One region of the Mesorhizobium sp. M0029 genome, then DNA from elsewhere that is predicted to be linked to it. Evidence: predicted binding sites of a transcription regulator. Region 1 holds the regulator's gene; the other holds the start of a gene.
The links. The regulator LexA, encoded in region 1, represses DNA repair genes until DNA is damaged. The targets are predictions, from matches to a motif close to TGTTCNNNNTGTGTTCNG.
Positions count from the first base shown of each region.

Region 1 (4,081 bases):
AGCGTTCGCGCATGGAGCGCAGCGGATCGGCGGCATCCATTGCTTCGATTGTAGCGAGATCGGGTGTCGTGCTCATGATCCGGCGCCCCTCCATGGACAAACGCGCGCGGCGGAGCCTGCCGCCCAAACATGCCGGCGATCTTGAGTGGTCGCCCTTGAACTGTCAAACATTATATATAATTCACCCATTGAAAGGCTTTGATATATAATGATCCGCCGAGCGTTTATGTCTGATGGATCACGATGCTGGATGACGAGCAGACCTCGAAGACGGAAGCGGCCTATCGCCTGCTCAGGCGCGATATTCTTGCGACCCGGCTGGCGCCTGCCGCGCCGTTGAAGCTGAGCACGCTGCGCAACACCTACGGCATCGGCTGGACGCCGTTGCGCGAGGCGCTGTCGCGGCTGGAGGCGGAACGGCTTGTGACCGCCATCAGCAACCGCGGGTTTGCGGTCGCTCCCGTCTCTCGGGCGGAGCTCGAGGATTTGGCGCGTGCGCGGCTGGTGGTCGAACTGCCCCTGCTGGTGGAATCGATCGAGGAGGGCGACCGTGAGTGGGAAGACGCGGTCGTTGCCGCCCACTATCGTCTCTCACGGTGCGGGTCTGTTCTCGACGATCCATCGGATGATGCGGTCGACGCGTGGTACGAAAAACACGATGCCTTCCATGCGGCGCTGCTCAGTGCCGCGACATCCAGCTGGCTGCTGCGCTTCAATGCGACGATTTCCGACCAATTGCATCGCCATCACCGCTTTCTGGGTCTGGCCCCGACGCTGCGCGCCGCCGCCGGCCGCACGGATGGCCACCGGAAGGCCGTGGCGGCCCTGCGCGACGCCGTGGCGATCGAACACCATACCGCCCTGATGGAAGCGGCCCTCGATCGCGACGTCGAACGTGCGAAAACTCTGATGACCGCTCACATCGGCTACACGCTGCAGGTCTATGCCCAGAGTGAACCCGGCGCGGATGCTGCGCAGCCCCGTCCGAAAAGGAAGCGGCGATCGTAGCCGACGACGCAGGGCACTTTGTCTTCGTTTCACCCCGTTGCCGGCCAACGACTACGAGCGCCGCTCGCGGTGCCGAACGTCACGCTGAACAAAACGTCAACACATTCATTAAACTTTAAAAGGTTGCGGAACACAACTGGAACAGATAGTGTTTGTTCTGGGTTTGTTTTTTCTGATTCTGGTTTCAGAACCCCTGGGGGCCGCGATGCTGACGCGCAAACAACATGAGCTTCTGATGTTCATCCATGAACGCCTGAAGGAGAGCGGAATCCCGCCGTCCTTCGATGAGATGAAGGAAGCGCTTGACCTCGCCTCCAAGTCCGGCATCCACCGCCTGATCACGGCGCTTGAGGAGCGCGGTTTCATTCGCCGGCTGCCGAACCGGGCGCGCGCGCTGGAAGTGCTGCGGCTGCCCGACTCGATCGCACCAGGCCTCAATGCGGCGAGGAAGTTTTCGCCGAGCGTCATTCAGGGCAGTCTTGGTCAAACCGGCCAAGGGCAAGGCGGCCAAGGACAAGGCGCGATGGGCCAAGGCGGTATCGGCCGCCAGATCAAGCCGGGCTCGCCGTCGCGTTCGATGTCGGCCGGCAATGACGACGCCGTTTCGGCGGTGTCGATCCCGGTGATGGGACGCATTGCTGCCGGTGTGCCGATCGACGCCATCCAGCATCAGACCCATTCGATCTCGGTGCCGCCCGACATGATCATGGGCGGTGAACACTACGCGCTCGAGGTCAAGGGCGATTCGATGATCGAGGCCGGCATTTTCGATGGCGACACGGTCATCATCCGCAATGCCGACACAGCCAGCCCCGGCGAGATCGTGGTGGCGTTGGTCGACGATGAGGAAGCGACCCTGAAACGCTTCCGCCGCAAGGGCGCCTCGATCGCCCTGGAAGCCGCCAACCCGGCCTACGAGACCCGCATTTTTGGACCGGACAGGGTGAAGGTGCAGGGCAAGCTTGTCGGATTGATCCGGCGCTACTGAGCCGGCTTGGGTTTGTACTTTTCACGCTGGTTGTAAGGCGGCAGGCCGCGCGCTTCGCGGGAGAAGCGGCGTTGCTCGTGCCAGGGGCGATACGGCTTGTCGACGGCGAAGCGGATGGTTGGCGCTGCAGCTGCCGATTGCGGATCGAAGAAGACGGCGGCGCTGCCGTCGCGGGCCAGCTGTTTCTTCGTCACGACCAGCACCAGCGGGTCGCGGCACGGATTGTAGGCGGTGGCGTCATCGATGACGATCAGGCTCGCGAAGGCACAGGCCGGCCGCGCCGTCTTGCGGTCTTTCGCAAGCGCTACAATGGCTCCGGAAGGGTGCCGGGCGATACAGAGATCGCCGGTGCAATAGAAGGGCGAGCCGGGCGGCAGATCGAGCGGATCGAGATCGAACCGCGTATCTGTTGCCTCGAAAATCTCAGGTGGGATAATGGTTTCGGCCCGCAGCGCCCGTTTCCAATTGTCCGTGGTGAATTCGTTGGAGCGTTCGCGGTTGAGGGCGAGTTCGCCGCCACCGATCGGCATGGCCACCAGATGCGCATCCTCGGATATGAGCACGTCTGGCGTAAGCACCTGCGGCACCGTCAACAGGCCGGCCAGCGCGAAAGGCACGGCCGCCAACCTGAGCCAGGTGGTGGCCATGGTGGCGATGACGAGGGCGACCGCCACTAACAGCACCGAGCGGATGGAGATCAGCCCGACGGCGTCGACCGGCGAGCGCTCGGAAATCCAGGCCGATATAGCGATCATCGCCATCAGACCCTTGCCCATCACATAGAGGAACGGCCCGTCGGCGCCGAACGGCATCGCCAGTGCGCTGAGCACGGCAAAAGGCATGACGATCAACGAAACAATCGGCATCACGGCCAGATTGGCGATCAGGCTGAGCGGCGACACACGCTGAAAATGCCAGATGGCGAACAGCAAGGTTGCACTGCCGGCGATGATCGAGGTCATGGCGAGGCCGCCCATGGCCAGCGCGAATTTTCGCGACAGGAAGCCGACGAAGGAGCGCTTTGCCGGCGGCGTTCTCACCTTGTCGGCGCGGTAATCGGCCCAGCCGGCATAGGCGCCGACAAGGGCGGCGGTGGCAGCAAACGACATCTGGAAGCTGGGACCGACCACCTCGTGCGGCGACACCAGGATGACGGCAATGGCGGAGATCGCCAGATTGCGCATGGTGAGTGCGGCGCGATCAAACAGCACGGCGACAAGCATGACCGCCAGCATGATGAAGCTGCGCTCGGCGGCAACCACGACGCCTGAAATGACGAGATAGGCGGCGATGGAGACGAGTGCTGCCACTGCTGCATATTTCTTGACTGGGCGGCGCGAAGAGAAATCGGGAAACAGCGCAAAGGCGCCACGCAGCAACGCCATGATGGTGCCGGCAACCAGCGCCATGTGCAGGCCGGAGATGGAGATGATGTGGTAGATGCCGGTGCGCCGCATCGCTTCGTTGACCTCGTCCGGGATGCCGGCGCGCACCCCGACAATCAACGCCGCGGCAATCTCGCCTTCGGCGCCGCCGATTTTGCCCCTGATATGGTCGGCAATGTTTTCGCGCGCGTTCTCGATTGCCGAGGAGAGCCGCGCGGTCAGCGGCGGCGGTCCCTGCGTAGCAATGGTTTTCGGATTGCCGAGAAAGAAGCCGCTGCCGCCGATACCGGTGAAATAGCTGTCGAAGGAGAAATCGTAGCTCTCCGGCCGCACCGGACCGGTCGGCGGCAACAGCCTGGCATAGCCGGTGATCAGGGAGCCGGCGGTCATATCGGCGGGAACGGTCCGCGCCGAGAGCCTGACCCGCTCCGGGGCGTAGCGCAGCTCGGGGTAAGCGGTCGAAACCACATCGAGCGTCAGCCTGATGCGGCCGCTTTCCATCTGTTCGAGACTGACGACGCGGCCGGTCAGCCGTGTCTGAATCTCGGAGCCGAGCATCTGCGTTCCGGCGCGCCAAGTCTCGACTTTGGCGGCGACGACGCCGAGCGCGCACAGCATCGCGGCCATGCAGAACAGATGCGTCCTCGGCCGCGATCGCGTGGCGAGGGCGCAACATGTCGCCAGCACCACAATGGCGATT
Region 1 is NZ_JAMYVF010000002.1:64,747-68,827, forward strand. Features, by position in the region: gene kynU (kynureninase) at 1-76, opposite strand, end outside; gene NKJ76_RS03440 (GntR family transcriptional regulator) at 244-1,008, shown strand; gene lexA (transcriptional repressor LexA) at 1,214-1,996, shown strand; gene NKJ76_RS03450 (ComEC/Rec2 family competence protein) at 1,990-4,081, opposite strand, start outside.

Region 2 (4,081 bases), 240 kb from region 1:
GCGCCGGCCTTCTCGCGTACAGAAAACCAGATGGTCTCGGTGGCCGCGTCGCCGGAGCCAGCCCAATGCTTGCGCGCTTCGGCCTTCTGCTGCTCCATCGCATGGGTGAAGCCGGCAAGGTCGACCGAGATGTTGCGCTGGCGCAGTGCGTCCTGCGTCAGATCGAGCGGGAAGCCGTACGTGTCATAGAGCTTGAACGCCGTCTCGCCATCCAGCATATCGCCGGCGTGCAGCGTATCCGTCGCCTCCGAGAGCAGGCCGAGGCCGCGCACCAGCGTCTTGCGGAACCTGGTCTCCTCGAGCTTCAGCGTCTCGGTAATCAGCTGTTCGCCGCGCAGCAGTTCGGGATAGGCCTGGCCCATCTCACGCACTAGCGCCGGCACCAGCTTCCACATCAACGGCTCCTTGGCGCCGAGCAACTGCGCATGGCGCATGGCGCGGCGCATGATGCGGCGCAGCACATAGCCGCGGCCTTCGTTCGACGGCAGCACGCCGTCGGCAACCAGGAAGGAGGACGAGCGCAGATGGTCGGCAATGACGCGGAAGGAGGCGACCGTCTCCTTGTCCGGGCCCTGCCCGAGCGCTGACGAGGCCGCATCGATCAGATGACGGAACAGGTCGGTCTCGAAGACGCTCTCCACCCCTTGCAGGATGGAGGCCATGCGCTCCAGGCCCATGCCGGTGTCGATCGACGGCCGCGGCAGGTCGATGCGCTCATCCTTGGTGACCTGCTCATATTGCATGAACACCAGGTTCCAGAATTCAAGGAAGCGGTCGCCGTCCTCCTCCGGGCTGCCGGGAGGGCCGCCCCAGATGTGCTCGCCACGGTCGATGAAGATTTCTGAGCACGGCCCGCACGGTCCGGTGTCGCCCATAGCCCAGAAATTGTCGGAGGTCGGGATGCGGATGATGCGGTCATCGGAGAAACCGGCGATCTTCTTCCAGAAGCCGGCCGCCTCGTCATCGGTGTGATAGACGGTGACCAGCAGCTTGTCCTTGTTCAGCCCGAACTCCTTGGTGATCAGGTTCCAGGCCAGTTCGATGGCGCGCTCCTTGAAATAGTCGCCGAAGGAGAAATTGCCGAGCATTTCGAAGAAGGTCAGATGGCGCGCGGTGTAGCCGACATTGTCGAGGTCGTTGTGCTTGCCGCCGGCGCGCACGCTTTTCTGCGCAGTGGTGGCGCGCGAATAGGACCGCTTCTCCAGGCCGGTGAAGACGTTCTTGAACTGCACCATGCCGGCATTGGTGAACATCAGCGTCGGGTCGTTGCGCGGCACCAGCGGGCTCGAGGCCACGACCTCGTGGCCCTCCTTGCGGAAATAGTCGAGGAATGTCGACCGGATCTCGTTCACGCCACTCATGACTGCTGCCTTTTCGCGAAAACCGCCGGCACGGCCGGCGGACACTGGTCTCTGCTTTTTAGAAGATTGACTTGGCCTTTTAGCGGGCACGCCCCACCCTGTCCAGAAACACGGAATTGGGCCATCCCGGCAACTGCCAAGCCGGCTTCACGCTGCCCAAAAACGAAAACCGCCGGCGCGAAGGCCGGCGGTTTGAAACGCAATACTAAAGAACTCGGTTACTTAAGCATCGGATAATAGACTGGATTATGGCCGAACTCTGGCCGTGCCCTACATGGCGCCGGATTCTTCCTCGAAGCCGTCGTCGCTTTCGCCGCGCTCGGGGCCGCCATTTTCAAGAAATTTCTCGGCGATCAGCCCGGCATTCTGCCGCAGCGCAAGTTCGATCTCACGCGCCGTGTCGGGATTGTCGCGCAGGAACAGTTTGGCGTTTTCGCGACCTTGGCCGAGACGCTGCGAATTGTAGGAGAACCAGGCACCGGACTTCTCGACCACGCCGGCCTTGACGCCGAGGTCCACCAATTCGCCGGTCTTGGACACGCCTTCGCCATACATGATGTCGAACTCGACCACCTTGAAGGGCGGCGCCAGCTTGTTCTTGACCACCTTGACGCGGGTCTGGTTGCCGACGACCTCGTCGCGGTCCTTGACCGAGCCGATGCGGCGGATGTCGAGGCGCACCGAAGCGTAGAATTTCAGCGCGTTGCCGCCGGTCGTGGTTTCCGGCGAACCGAACATGACGCCGATCTTCATGCGAATCTGGTTGATGAAGATGACCATGGTGTTGGAGCGCGAGATCGAGGCGGTCAGCTTGCGCAGCGCCTGGCTCATCAGACGAGCCTGGAGACCGGGCAGCGAATCGCCCATCTCGCCTTCGATTTCGGCGCGCGGCGTCAGTGCCGCCACCGAATCGACGACCAGCACGTCGATGGCGCCGGAACGCACCAGCGTGTCGCAGATTTCCAGTGCCTGCTCGCCGGTGTCCGGCTGCGAGATCAAGAGGTTTTCCAGATCGACGCCGAGCTTGCGGGCATAGACCGGATCGAGTGCGTGCTCGGCATCGACGAAGGCGCAGATACCGCCTTTCTTCTGGGCTTCGGCAACTGTGTGCAGCGCCAGTGTCGTCTTGCCCGAGCTTTCCGGCCCGTAGATCTCGACAATGCGGCCGCGCGGCAGGCCGCCGACGCCAAGCGCGATGTCGAGGCCCAGCGATCCGGTCGGCACGGTTTCGATCTCGACGACCTGCTCATTGGCGCCAAGCCGCATGATCGAGCCCTTGCCGAAGGCGCGCTCGATTTGCGACAGCGCCGCGTCCAGAGCCTTTGATTTGTCCACCGCTTTGTCCTCTACAAGCCGCAAAGAATTCTGAGCCATGATACATCACCCCTTGGTCGTCAATGAAGGCCGGACAATCCGTAATCCCTGCCCATTTTGTACTACTTTTGTTCTCGTTTGGCAAGAGGAATCAAATATGTGAAAAGCAATCTTTATCCGGATTTGTTCTTTTTTTGTCTCATGGTTTCGTTTCCGGATGTATCCACCATTGGGCCAGACGCGCCGGCTGTTTCGATCGGCCGAATCGCCGGCTTTCCTGCGAAGCTCCGCCCCACAGCGCAGCGCTTGTGCGGCTCGAATAACAAAGGTCATATCGCCGGCATGGTGAAATCAGCAAAGATACTGGCGGTGGGCGGCGCCCATATCGATCGCCGCGGCCAGGTGTCGGGCACGTACGTGCCCGCGGCGTCCAACCCCGGCACGATGCGCGAGGATGTCGGCGGCGGCGTCTTCAACGCGCTGCGCAGCCTGGTGCGGCGCGGCGTCTCGGCCTCGCTTTTGTCGGTGCGCGGCGGCGATGCCTCGGCCGAGACGGTTGCGCGCGCCATCGCCGACTCCGGCATTGCCGACCTGTCGGCGGTTTTCCTCGACCGCACGACGCCGAGCTACACGGCGCTGATCGATCGCGACGGCGAGCTGATCACCGGCTTTGCCGATATGGCGCTCTACGATTTGGCGTTCCCCAAGCAGATCCGCCGCTCCAAGGTGCGCGAGGTGGTCGCCGAGGCCGATGCGGTGCTCTGCGACGCCAATCTGCCATCAACGGCGCTGGAGCGGCTGGTGGGGCTCGCCGCCGGCAAGCCGGTGTTCGCCATTGCCATTTCGCCGGCCAAGGTGGTGCGGCTGATACCGGTGCTGAAGGAGCTCGCGCAGGTCTTCATGAACCGGCGCGAGGCCATGGTGCTGGCCGGCGTCGATGCCAATGCCACCGAGCGCGAGACCATCGACGGACTGCGCTGCAGCGGCCTCACCAGTGGCGTGGTGACGGCGGGCGACGGCCCGGTGCTGGGATTCGACGAAGCCGGCGCCTTCTCTATCCTGCCGCCGGCGCCGAGAAAAGTCGCCGACGTCACCGGCGCCGGCGACGCGCTGGCCGGCGCCACCATCGCTGCCCTGCTGCGCGGCCTGGCATTGCGCCAAGCCCTCCGCGAAGGCGTTGCCGCGGCGACGCTCGCCATCGAAAGTTCGGATGCCGTGCCGGCCTTCACCGCCGCGACCTTCACCGAGGCCCTGGCTCTTGTGCCCGACGCGCAGGAAATGGCATGAGGGCGGCCAATTGCCATTGCCGGAGCGCGACGTCCAAGCGGACGCGCGGATCTCCGGATCGGAGACCATCATGACACCGCAAAGCGCCCGCCCCTTCATCGACCTCCACGCGCCCGTGG
Region 2 is NZ_JAMYVF010000002.1:300,553-304,633, forward strand. Features, by position in the region: gene alaS (alanine--tRNA ligase) at 1-1,361, opposite strand, end outside; gene recA (recombinase RecA) at 1,632-2,735, opposite strand; gene NKJ76_RS04710 (carbohydrate kinase family protein) at 3,018-3,962, shown strand; gene NKJ76_RS04715 (pseudouridine-5'-phosphate glycosidase) at 4,033-4,081, shown strand, end outside.
Region 2: recA (recombinase RecA) is a predicted target of LexA. The motif match lies at 2,794-2,811, and genes of this name have one in related genera.